DNA from 2 places in the Sporosarcina sp. P26b genome. Region 1 is predicted to be linked to the other one. Evidence: riboswitches for the same ligand, from Rfam matches in the RefSeq annotation. Region 1 holds a riboswitch; the other holds the start of a gene.

Region 1 (6,069 bases):
ATCGGCTTCATCGCAGATCCTGGCTGACGTTTCGCTTGTGTCACACGGTTGAAGGAGCTATCACCAAAATCCACACCGCCGATCATCGACGTGACGAATCCTGTGTCAGCAGCCATAGAAATGAATCCAACTTGCAGATCATTTGCTGGCATTGCTTGTTTAATGGCTTGTTCCGCCGCTTGCTGGTGCTGTTGATTCAACGTCGTTCGGATTTGCCAGCCACCTTCAGCAGGTACTCGCCCTTTAGACGCGAGGATGTCTTCCGCCTGTTGCCATGCAGCATCCAAAAAGTATGGAGCCACTTGTTTCATATCTTTCCAACTCTCTGTCTTCAGCACGATTCTTTCTTCGACCGCGCGTTCCTTTTGCGCAGTTGAAATATAATCATATTCCTCCATTTGATCAAGTACGAGAAGTTGGCGGTTGCGAGAATTCTCTGGGTTATCTAAAGGTGAATAAACGGAAGGTCCTTTTGCGATGGCTGCAATCGTAGCGGCTTCTTCCAATGTCAGCTCTTTCGCGGCTTTGGAGAAATAAAATCGACTAGCAGCTTCCACGCCGTACATTCCATGCCCGAAGTAGACGGTATTTAAATAACCTTCCAAAATCGTATCCTTGTCATAGAAAATTTCCAGTCGATAAGCAAACAGCGCTTCATGGATTTTCCGTGTCCAAGACTTTTCGTGCGTCAAATACAAATTCCGCGCATATTGCATAGTAATCGTACTCGCACCTTGTGCCTTACTCATTGTTTTGACGTCTTTTAGAACTGCACCAGCAAGTCGTTTATAATCGAATCCATTATGTGAATAAAATTTCTTGTCTTCCGTTGCTACAAAAGCTTCCGTAAGAAAAGGAGATATATCGGACAGCTTCATCCAATAACGTCTATGTTGTGAAAAATGATCCCCGATCTGATGTCCACTATGATCGAGGAACAATGAAGCCTTTGGTACGCTCAGTGAAGGCGCACCAAGTACTTGAGCATATATTCGAAGGGCGATTAAGACAGTTACGATTGCAGCTATGGACGTGATCGACAGGGATAATGCAACCCTTTTCCACTTTCTGCGATTTGTTGATTTTATATAATCGGTACGTTTCATTGCTCATCACATCCCGTTCCATTCAGTGTCTTTTGACAGTATGGTACGGTTCTGGACGGATTAAACGGACTGTGAGAAAAGTTTAGATGCGTAACATTGAAACTGGTGTCGGAAGAAGTGTATAATGAGTGGATATATTTACTTAAGGCGGTGAACGAATGGAAGCGCTAAAAATGCAAGTTCAGCTCCGTTCCGTTATTCAACATCCAGATCAGCAAGCAGAAACGCATACGATGCAGGCAACTGGTGAAATCATTGAGAAAAAAGGACAGGCGTATTTATTATTTGAAGAACGAACTGAAGGTATGCCAGCAGTCCGGACGACCGTGAAATTACATGCTGAAGATGCCTTCATCATGCGCAAGGGCGGCGTACAGATGCGATTGCCTTTCAGACAGGATGACATACGCTTCGGTACATATGGCAATGGTCCTGCAGTTATGGATTTAGCCGTTCGTACGAATCAACTGGAGTGGGTACCTGGACGCTTTACGGTAGCGTACGACTTACATTCAGATGAAAGTTTATTAGGGAAATACCATTTGACAATAACCTACTCGGAGGTAACACAATGAATGCAGTAGAGCAGATTCAACATGAAATTAAAGAAGCATTGCACCAAGCCATTGAAAAAGCACAACTAGTAGAAGGTGCAGATATTCCAGAAATCAAACTGGAATCACCAAGAAGTAAAGAAAATGGAGACTATGCAGCGAACATTGCGATGCAGTTGACGAAACTAGCGAAAAAACCACCACGTGCAATTGCGGAAAGTATTCTAGAGAACTTGGATACGACGAACACCGCAATCGACTCTATCGAAATTGCTGGACCTGGTTTCCTCAATATCCGTTTGAAAACAGACAGTCTTGGAGATATCGTGAAATCTGTCCTTGACCAAGGAGCAGATTACGGACGTTCAGACAGCGGACAGCAACAGAAGATCCAAGTTGAATTTGTCTCAGCAAACCCAACAGGCGACTTGCACTTAGGGCACGCACGTGGGGCTTCACTAGGGGATTCATTGTGTAATATTCTCGATAAAGCAGGCTATGACGTAGCGCGCGAATACTATATCAATGATGCGGGTAATCAAATAAATAACTTAGCGTTATCTATTGACGTTCGGTATTTCGAAGCGCTTGGATTAGAAAAAGAAATGCCAGAAGACGGCTATCGCGGTGCAGATATCATCACAATCGCAAAAGGCCTGGTTGAACAATATGGCGACAAGTACGTCCATGTGTCAGAAGAAGAGCGACTTGCATTTTTCCGTGAGCACGGCTTGAATATCGAATTGGACAAACTGAAAAAAGACTTGGCAGATTTCCGCGTTCATTTCGACCACTGGTTCTCGGAAACGTCACTATATAACAACGGCAAGATCGAAGTTGCGCTTACTAAACTTCGTGAAAATGGCCATGTCTATGAAGAAGACGGTGCAACTTGGTTCCGCTCGACTACATTTGGTGACGACAAAGACCGTGTACTGATCAAACAAGACGGTTCATTCACATACTTAACTCCGGACATCGCTTATCACCAAGATAAACTGAGTCGCGGATTTGATAAACTCATCAACATCTGGGGAGCAGACCACCATGGCTATATTCCGCGTATGAAAGCAGCGATTCAAGCACTTGGCTATGACCGCGATACGCTAGAAGTAGAAGTGGCACAAATGGTTCAGCTCTATAAAGACGGAGAAAAGTTCAAGATGAGCAAGCGCACAGGAAAAGCGGTCACACTACGTGAACTCGTAGAAGAAGTCGGCCTAGACGCTGTACGTTATTTCTTCGCGATGCGCTCAGGTGATGCACAAATGGACTTCGACTTGGACTTGGCTGTTTCCAAATCCAATGAAAACCCTGTGTACTACGCACAATATGCGCACGCGCGTATTTGTTCGATCTTGCGTCAGGCGAAAGAGCAAAACGTCGTGGCGTCGACAGAGAACGTCACGCTATTGCAAGATGAAAAAGAATTAGAGTTGTTGAAGAAGCTTGGAGATTTCCCAAAACTCATTAGCGACTCGGCTCGCATGCGTGCACCGCACCGTGTGACGACGTATATCCAAGAGCTAGCAGCAAGCTTCCATAGTTTCTATAATGCGAACAAAGTGTTGGATCCTGAGAACAAGGAGCTTTCCGAAGCACGCTTGGCTTTGATTACGGCAACGAAAACGACGATTGCGAATGCGTTGAAATTGGTAGGCGTCGAAGCACCTGAAAGAATGTAATATGTTGAAAGTGGCCAAGCGGGTTTACTGCTTGGCTTTTTTGTTTTCGCTTTTTGAGGAGGAAGGGGAGAGCAACGTTTCGCTGCGTTCCAGGCGGACGCGTTCGGGGGGCTCATCGCGGCCCCTCAGGAAAGCGTCCCCCTGCTGGAGCCTCACTCCCATACCCCATCCAATCTCCGCCTAACCCCTGTACAACCAACACTATTATCGCTATAATAAGTCATAATTACATATCTTTCGAAAAGGTTCTCTAATTAACGAGATGAAAAGCGAAATCGGTTCAAATCCGATGCGGTCCCGCCACTGTACGTGCTATGCACAAGCCAGGTCACCTGCCTTTTTAAGAAAATGAAGTTCCGCAGCAACCTACGAGGATAGGTACAGTGGAAGAAATCACACCCTGATTTCATCCCACCTCATCCTTCGACCTATCGAAGGGTTTTTTTAATGTCTGCGGATCGCGTAATGAAACACACATATCAAAGGAGGAACACACATGAAGAAGTTTTGGCAACTTTTGCTGATGGCGATGCTTGCGGTACTTGTACTTGCAGCATGCGGCAACGACAGCAAAAAAGAAGAAACACCGGCAGATGAAAATCCAGCTGGCGAAGAAACGAAAACAGATACACAATCAACGGATACAACAAGTTATCCATATACGCTGACAGATGCAGCGGGCGAAGAAATTACATTGGAACAAGCACCTGAAACTGTAATTTCATTAATTCCAAGCAACACAGAAATTTTATTTGGTATCGATGCAGGAGATAAAGTAATCGCTGTAACAGAAAACGATGACTTTCCTGAAGAAGTAGCAGAACTTGATACAGTAGGGAACTTCACGGTCAATGTGGAAAAAGTGATTTCATTGCAGCCAGAAGCAGTATTTGCACACGAAATGATGATGGGTTCAAGTGAAGAAGGTTTGAACCAAATTCGTGACGCTGGCATTCCAGTGATCGTCGTTCCGAATGCGGGTACATTTGACGAGACGTATGCATCGATTGAAATGATTGGTGAAGTGATGGACAAAAATGCAGAAGCTAATCAAATCGTCGAAGATATGAAAACAAAAATTGCAGATATCGAAAAGAAAGCAGCGGATATTACAGACAAGAAGCGCGTGTTTGTTGAAAACTCCGATGCACCTGAGATCTATACACCAGGAAAAGGGACGTTCCCACAGCAATTCTTGGATATGATTCACGCTGAAAACATCGTGACAGAAGAAGGTTGGATTATGATCAGCCCTGAAACGATTGTAGATGAAAATCCGGATGTTATTTTGGCTATGTATAGCTACGTTCCAAACGTTGTAGAAAATATTAAAACGCGTGACGGGTTTGATGCGGTGACTGCGATCAAAGAAGATCAAGTCATTCAACTGGATGAAGATATCACAAGCCGTACAGGTCCACGTTTAGCTGATGGATTAGAATTATTTGCGAAAGCAATCTATCCTGAGGTATTCGGTGAATAAAACCGCTCTCGCCTATGTCGTGTCGATTGCCACATTGCTTGTGGCAATCTGGCTCGGCGTATCGATCGGTACAGTGAAAATACCAATAGAGACGCTATGGAATCATTCAGATGCGACTGCAAGTAATATATTGTGGAAGATCCGGATGCCGCGTGTATTACTGGCAGGAATTGTCGGTGCATCACTTGCTATTTCAGGAGCCGCTTTCCAAGGGCTACTGAAAAATCCATTAGCTGATCCTTACACCCTCGGAGTGTCATCCGGTGCCTCTGTCGGCGCCGTGATCACACTCTTTTTTGGTATTTCGCTACCGGTACTTGGCGCATTCACCTTACCCGTATTTAGTATGATCGGTGCCGCAGTGACGATGTTTCTAGTAATCGGTTTCGCGCGTCTGGTTGACCGTTCAATGAAAATGGAAACGATTATATTAACAGGAATCATATTTGGTTCATTCCTTGGCTCGGTACTGTCGCTGATGATTGCATTAACGCAAGAAGAACTCCGCCAAATTGTAGGTTGGTTGCTTGGTAGCGTATCGATGCGTGGATGGAAATATATTACGATGGTTCTGCCATTTTTCATCATCGGATCGTTCATGTTGTGGCTGAATCGTCGCGAATTGAATGCTTTACTATTTGGTGAAGAACGTGCGCATCACCTTGGAGTCAATGTAAAACAACGTAAGTTAATGATTCTGCTTGGTGGTTCGGTGTTGACGGGTTCTGCCGTGGCGGTGTCGGGAACAATTGGTTTCGTCGGCTTAGTTGTACCGCATATGACACGGATGCTTTGGGGTTCCGATCATCGACACGTTCTACCGTTATCTTTATTCAATGGGGCCTCGTTACTCATCATTTGTGATCTTGTGGCACGAACGATTATTTCGCCGGCTGAATTACCGGTCGGTGTCATTACGGCATTCATTGGCGCTCCGGTGTTTGCTTATATCTTTTATAAACAGCGTAGAAAAGGAGCGATGTGACCATGTTGCAAGTGGAAAATTTATCGGGAGGCTACGGCAAGGAACCGATTGTGCGAAATGTGTCGTTCCACGTGGAAAAAGGAGAAGTTCTTGGGATTCTAGGTCCGAATGGTAGTGGTAAATCTACGTTATTGAAGATTATTTCGGGAATTTTGCCGAAACAAAGCGGCAAGGTAATGATAGCTGGAAAGCCTTCTGGCGCGTATACACAAAAGCAATTTGCCCAACAAGTAGCGGTCCTTCCACAACTCCATGC
Region 2 (6,069 bases), on a different contig from region 1:
TCCATATTGTATGAATGAATATCACGGAAAGGCGCTACTTGCTTAATCGTATACGCTTCACCGTTCTTCACTTCATACGCACGGAATAACATCAATGCCATTTGAGCACGCGTTACTTTTTGTGCCGGCATAAATTTACCGTCTTTTCCATTCACAATACCATTATGGTAGGCAGCCGCAATTTGTGCTTGCGTGCTTGACGCATAATTTTGCGTATCCAAGAATGGTGCTTTCTTATCCGTCTTCAAGTCCAGCGCCCGCACAATGATAGATACCGCTTGAGCACGCGTCAATGATTGATTCGGCTTGAACGTATGATCCTCATAACCGCTTACGATTCCTTGCTCAACCGCCTGATTAATATATTCATTTGCCCAGTGCCCTGTAACATCCGTAAACTGTGGAGTCGGAGTGGGTTCTGGCTTTGGTTCTGGATCTGGTTTCGGATCTGGGTTAGGTGTTGGTTCAGGATCTGGCTTTGGAGCCGGAAGAACCGGTACATCTTTGAAGTCGTACAATACACCTTTATTTTTCGTGAATAAATCAAATGCTACTAATGCTTGCAAAGCTTGCTCTGTGGCCATGCTATTCGATCGGCTATCACCTGCTGTATGCTGGAATCCACCGTCAGATGTTTGGAAACTCAATAGGTGATCGATCAAGTTGATGCCGTTCTTTGTAAACATGGGCATACGTGGATCGATCTGATTCGCAGTCAAGCCGATAATGACTTGTGACGTCGCTTCACTGGAAATACCACCAACAAATGCTTCATCAAAACCACCTGTTGGACCTTGTGCATCCGCCAAGAACTTCACTGCCCGGTCCATCGCTTGACGAACTTTCGGCTGATCGGTATACGGTGCAATTCCGATTAACGCCATTGCCGTAATATCATAGCTCGTTGATCCTTCTTTACTCGTTGACAGGCTCCATGAACCATCGTCTTTCTGATGTTTCAATAGTTCTGCAACTAGACTTTCACGCGTCCATTTTGAATGGCTTGGCACTTGATAATTTCTAGCATCCAATGCAATTAACGCGAAGATAATACCGTTATTCCCTTGATACGTCAGGCTATCTGCGCCTGTCAAATGCTTTTCACTATTTAAGATTTTATCGATTAAATTAAATCCTTTGCCGTCTGCGTTCATCGGATCAATACCGATTGCTGCGGCTGCCATCGCTAAACGTTCTACATCCGTAATCTTCATGCGGCCTTTGCCAGATCGGCTTGTCACTTGATCCTTCAGGTTTTCATAGAACGCTTTATTATAAGAAGCCGGAACTTTCTTACCTGCTTTCACAAGTCCGATTGCCTGCCATTCACTTTCGATCGAACTAGAAAGCATCTGCGCACTTGCCTTGTCGATTGCTGAAGTGACAAGCTGAGCATAATCTTTAGCAGACGGTGTTTCCGGTTCTGGCTTCACTACCGGTGGCTCCGTTGGTGGGTTTGGGTTAGGTACTGGGTTTGGATTTGGTGAAGGGTTCGGTTCAGGTTTCGCAGTTGGCGCGTACGTAACCTTCATTGTTTTCGTAACCGAATCATTCTTCGCATCCGTCGCCTTCAAAACGATAGTATTCTCACCATTTTGCAATACTGCGTTTACTGTATTTCCCGTCACGACTGTTTGCTTACCATTTACAGTAGCAGTCGGCTGAAGTGCTGTGCCGAAATAACTAGCTGCGTTCACTTGGAAAGAAAGAGTAGACTTCGTAACGGTTGTTCCGGAAGTCACTCCTGATACTGAAATCTTAGGCTCCAAGTCTTCACGGAACGGGAATAGATCCGCGTTTAGATCCTTACCTAAATCCGTCGTATATTTCCATTCCACTTTATCGCCAGGGATAAGCTTAATGACACCGGCTCCACGATTCGGGAAGGTACCGTTGACGCTGTACATCCAGCCGCTGCCTTGTCCGCGGTCAAATTCGGCTACTTCATTAATTGATTCAACATAAGCGGTCTCGCCATCGCCGCCTCTATATTTCATTTTTATGTCGTTAGCCTTTACGCTGCGTTTTAATACGCTTAGAACTGTGTCACCTTCATGGACTTCCACAGTAGAAAGAGGCATCGGTATCTCTGTAGAAGAGATGGTAATAGAGTGCTGTAATGTCTGTGTAGATTGATTTTCATAGATCGGCGTCGGTTGCTCTGCAAATGAAGGAGCAATCGGCATGAGGACAGCTGCACTCGCCAATGCGAATGCTGCTGTTATTTTCGTGAAATTTTTGATGATAGAAATAACGCATACCTCCTATGTTCTTCTTTTAAAAAGTGTCTTATTGGATGATGAATAGTTTACGTGTTGCTTGTTTAAGTGTTGTATCTTTATCCGATACCGGTTCAACAATAAATAATGAATAAAGTTGTCCACTTGTATAGTTCGATTGTGGTGTAACAGTCACTTTATTTCCATTCGCCGTTACATTTACTGGAACTTTACTACCTTGGATATCTTCAACGTAGATTTTTGAAAGGTTATCTACTGAATCCTTTACCGTTTCATTAAATGTGATTGTCCATGGTTTGTTCGGCGTAACTACAGCAATATCAAAATCCTTATATGAACGATCGTTATCGACTAAGAATACTTTTTTCGTTCCATTCGGTACTTTCACTTCTTTTTTAGTACCATTTTCTCCAGCTTGAACGATGAAGTATCCTTCTTTGGCTTGTGCATTTTCAAGTGCTATAGGAGACCAGATATTATCTTTACTCTTCTGAATGTTTAATAGACTACCATTCAATAGACCTTTTAATATAGCCGTATTTTGTTCAATTTCAGGGTTGGTCTGTGAAATCTCTTTCGAAAAGTCATATAGACGTCCTTCACCTTTTATAAATAAGTCATACGCAACTAAACCTTGTAGTGCCTGCTCAGTTGCCATACCATTTGAACCCTTTTCACCAATTGTATGTTTGAAACCACCATCCTCAGCTTGGAAGCTTAAAAGATGATCGATCAAGTTGATACCATTCTTAGTGAACATTTCACTTTGAGGATTAATGTTATTTGCTGTTAATCCAATAATTATTTGTGAAGTAGCTTCACTTGAAATACCGCCTACAAACTCCTCATTAAACCCGCCAGTTGCACCTTGGTTCTTTGATAAAAAGTTTACTGCCTGTTCCACTGCATTTTTAACAGCGGGTTGATCCGTATAAGGAGCCAATCCTATTAGCGCCATGGCAGTAATGTCATAGCTAGTCTTTCCTGGAGGATCATTTGCAAGACTCCATGATCCATCTACTAATTGTGTTCTCAATAGCTCAGCAACAATCTTTTCACGATTCCAACGGGCATTCTCTGGTACGGAATAGTTTTTTGTATCCAATGCAATGAGTGCAAAGATTGGACCATTATTACCTTGATACGTCATGCTATCAGAGTCTAGGTAAGTCCAGTTTTCACTGTTGTAAATCTTCTCGATTAAGTCAAATTGCTTTACATTCTTTGGATCTTTTCCAATGGCGACGGCAGCCATTGCTATTCTTTCAACATCCGTTATTTTCAGACGACCTTTTCCTGTTTTCTTTAAGATTTGATCCTCAAAGTTGCTATAAAATGATTCTTCATAATCAGCGTGAATATCAAAACCTGCTTTTGTTAATCCAATTGCTTCCCATTCACTTTGGATTGGACCTTGCATCATTTGTTTTGCCGCTTTTTGAATTGCATCTTGAGTTCGTGTTAATTCCTCAGTAACTTCAACAGTTAATGAATTCGCGCCTCCCCCTACTGTCACCTTGTCTATAGGAGTAATTTGAAAGAATCCTTGATCCAATGTTCCTTTGAAATGAATGACTATTTGTTGATTTGATTTTTTCGTAATTGAAATGATTTCCACATTCGACTGATTGCTAACCCAATTTGTTGGATTCGTTGCATGATCAGTAAACGTATCGCCTTTTAAATTTACCGTAATTGATGAATCTGAGCCTGTCTGGATACTTCCAGACGTAGATAAACTTGCGTAACGTCCATAATAGAAGCGTAATTTGTCTTGTTGCTCTAGTACGTAAGCCGATGCACCGACATTTGGTTCCTTACCGTTAACCGAGTACATCCAGCCATCCCAATGTCCTAAAGAACCTGCTTCTTCATTATTAATAGAAGATACATAAGCTCCCCATTCACTTTCTGTGATTGAGTAGTCTATGCTTTTACTATCCAATGCTTTCTTCAGCGCATCTATTGCATTTTGTCCCTCTGTAATTTGAATCGGTTCCTTTAAAATCACACCCGCCAAGCCTTCTACTTCTATATCTATCGTATAAGTAGCAGCTTGCATGCTCGTGTTAGTCTGCTGAACCTCCGTATTAGCTAAAGCAACTGAACTACTTCCAGGTAACAGCATCGTTACTGCTAGTAAAACACTTGCCATGATGGATACATAACGCTTAAACAAATCAATTCCCCCTCGTCCTAGTTTGGTAAATTGAACACAAAAAAGCCCTTGCCTCCAGAAAGAGACAAGGGCACTATGTATAGACGGACTTCAGCTACTAACTTATTACATCCAATACAATATGCATACCTCTTCCTGGGAGGCGTAACGCATGTTATTTTGGCAAGTCTCCTGACTTATGGATCATCATATCTTCAACCTTCCCAGTTTTTCACCAGTGGTATTCTGAAGATACTTCCCATTTACAGTGGCCGGACCGTACAGGAATTTCACCTGTTTCCTTTTTCATCTTTACAGTAATGTAAAGAACCAAAATATTCTATTCAATTTTACAATAGTATATCACAAGCTTGCTTGCTACTTTTTGTTATTTTAAAAGAATAGTATAAAAGACCAATGAAAGATTTCTTTCATTGGTCTTTTTTTGAATACTGTTTATTTTATTTCAAGCCATATCATCGAGTAAAAGCTTACAGTTCCTGATAATCTCGCTGGTACACTCCGCCGTCTTTCACTTCTGCGTGATAGAGTGCTTTTAAAGCAAAGCTTTTTTCAAGTTCGTGTTCTTTCATGATTTCTTTCAAACGTCTGTTCAACTCGGGACTATGTTTTACAAGCTGAAGCATTTTAGGTTGTGAATATTGCATGGTAGTCTCCTCCTCATATCTTTTGTTTCTTTAGTATAACACGGCTGTACTTTCTACGTTACACGAACACTACACACTGCTATACGTGGAAATTCTTCACCAAGTGTTGTACACTGTCACAATGCATCCGACACGAAGTTCCGTAAAAATAATCCAGTATATAGTCGAATCCCGCATCTGTGCGTGAGAAAAATTTTTCTTACTATGAATCATTGTAGTAATAAGACCGTAAAGGACATGTAAAAATTTTAACGTTTACACGCTACGAATGTGGGTAGTATTAAGTGTATGTCTGTAATTTTACGAAGACGATGCAATTATTCAGCTCCAACGTGGGACTACATGAAATATAAGGAGGACATATGAAAAAAGTATCGATATCATTCTATATTACGTTAGTGGCTGTCGTATTGGCAGTCGGGTACGGCGTGATTGCGCCCGTGCACTTCGAAGAAATCACATCTACTATAAAGAACTTTATTTCAGATTCATTTGGTTGGTACTATTTACTGACTGTTTCCATGTTGTTCTTCGTTTCAGTATATTTAATATTCAGTCCGATCGGTAGAATCCGATTGGGGAAAGACACGGATAGACCACAATTTTCATTATTTTCATGGCTTGCTATGTTATTTTCAGCAGGTATGGGGATCGGTCTTGTATTCTATGGGGCAGCAGAACCACTATCGCATTATGCAGTAGACCCTGCTACAACAGCTCCTGAAACGAAAGCCGCTTATAAAGAAGCAATGCGCGAAACATTTTTCCACTGGGGATTCCATGCGTGGTCCGTTTACGGTATGACGGCTTTAGCATTAGCGTACTTCCAGTTCCGTAAAGGGCAACCCGGCTTAATCTCCGCAACACTTCGTCCAATCTTTGGTGATCGTGTGGACGGAAAACTAGGGACGGTTATTGACGTATTCGCGATATTCGCTACTGTTTTTGGTGTAGCTACATCACTTGGATTCGGTGCGGTTCAGATTAACGCCGGACTCAATTA

Evidence for each region. A riboswitch is a leader RNA that binds a small molecule or an ion and turns the genes downstream of it on or off. The one in region 1 is predicted to bind cobalamin.
Region 2: it holds a riboswitch for cobalamin, as region 1 does, so the genes downstream of both, CSV69_RS07140 (DUF4430 domain-containing protein) here and CSV69_RS12900 (ABC transporter substrate-binding protein) in region 1, are expected to answer to the same signal.

The regions. Positions count from the first base shown of each region.
Region 1 is NZ_PDYW01000018.1:8,616-14,684, forward strand. It holds gene CSV69_RS12885 (transglycosylase domain-containing protein) at 1-1,106, opposite strand, end outside; gene CSV69_RS12890 (YwiB family protein) at 1,265-1,681, shown strand; gene argS (arginine--tRNA ligase) at 1,678-3,345, shown strand; cobalamin riboswitch at 3,572-3,699, shown strand; gene CSV69_RS12900 (ABC transporter substrate-binding protein) at 3,842-4,828, shown strand; gene CSV69_RS12905 (FecCD family ABC transporter permease) at 4,821-5,813, shown strand; gene CSV69_RS12910 (adenosylcobinamide amidohydrolase) at 5,816-6,069, shown strand, end outside.
Region 2 is NZ_PDYW01000005.1:60,213-66,281, reverse strand. It holds gene CSV69_RS07145 (S-layer homology domain-containing protein) at 1-2,207, opposite strand, end outside; gene CSV69_RS07140 (DUF4430 domain-containing protein) at 2,290-4,419, opposite strand; cobalamin riboswitch at 4,564-4,748, opposite strand; gene CSV69_RS17015 (hypothetical protein) at 4,890-5,066, opposite strand; gene CSV69_RS07130 (glycine betaine uptake BCCT transporter) at 5,429-6,069, shown strand, end outside.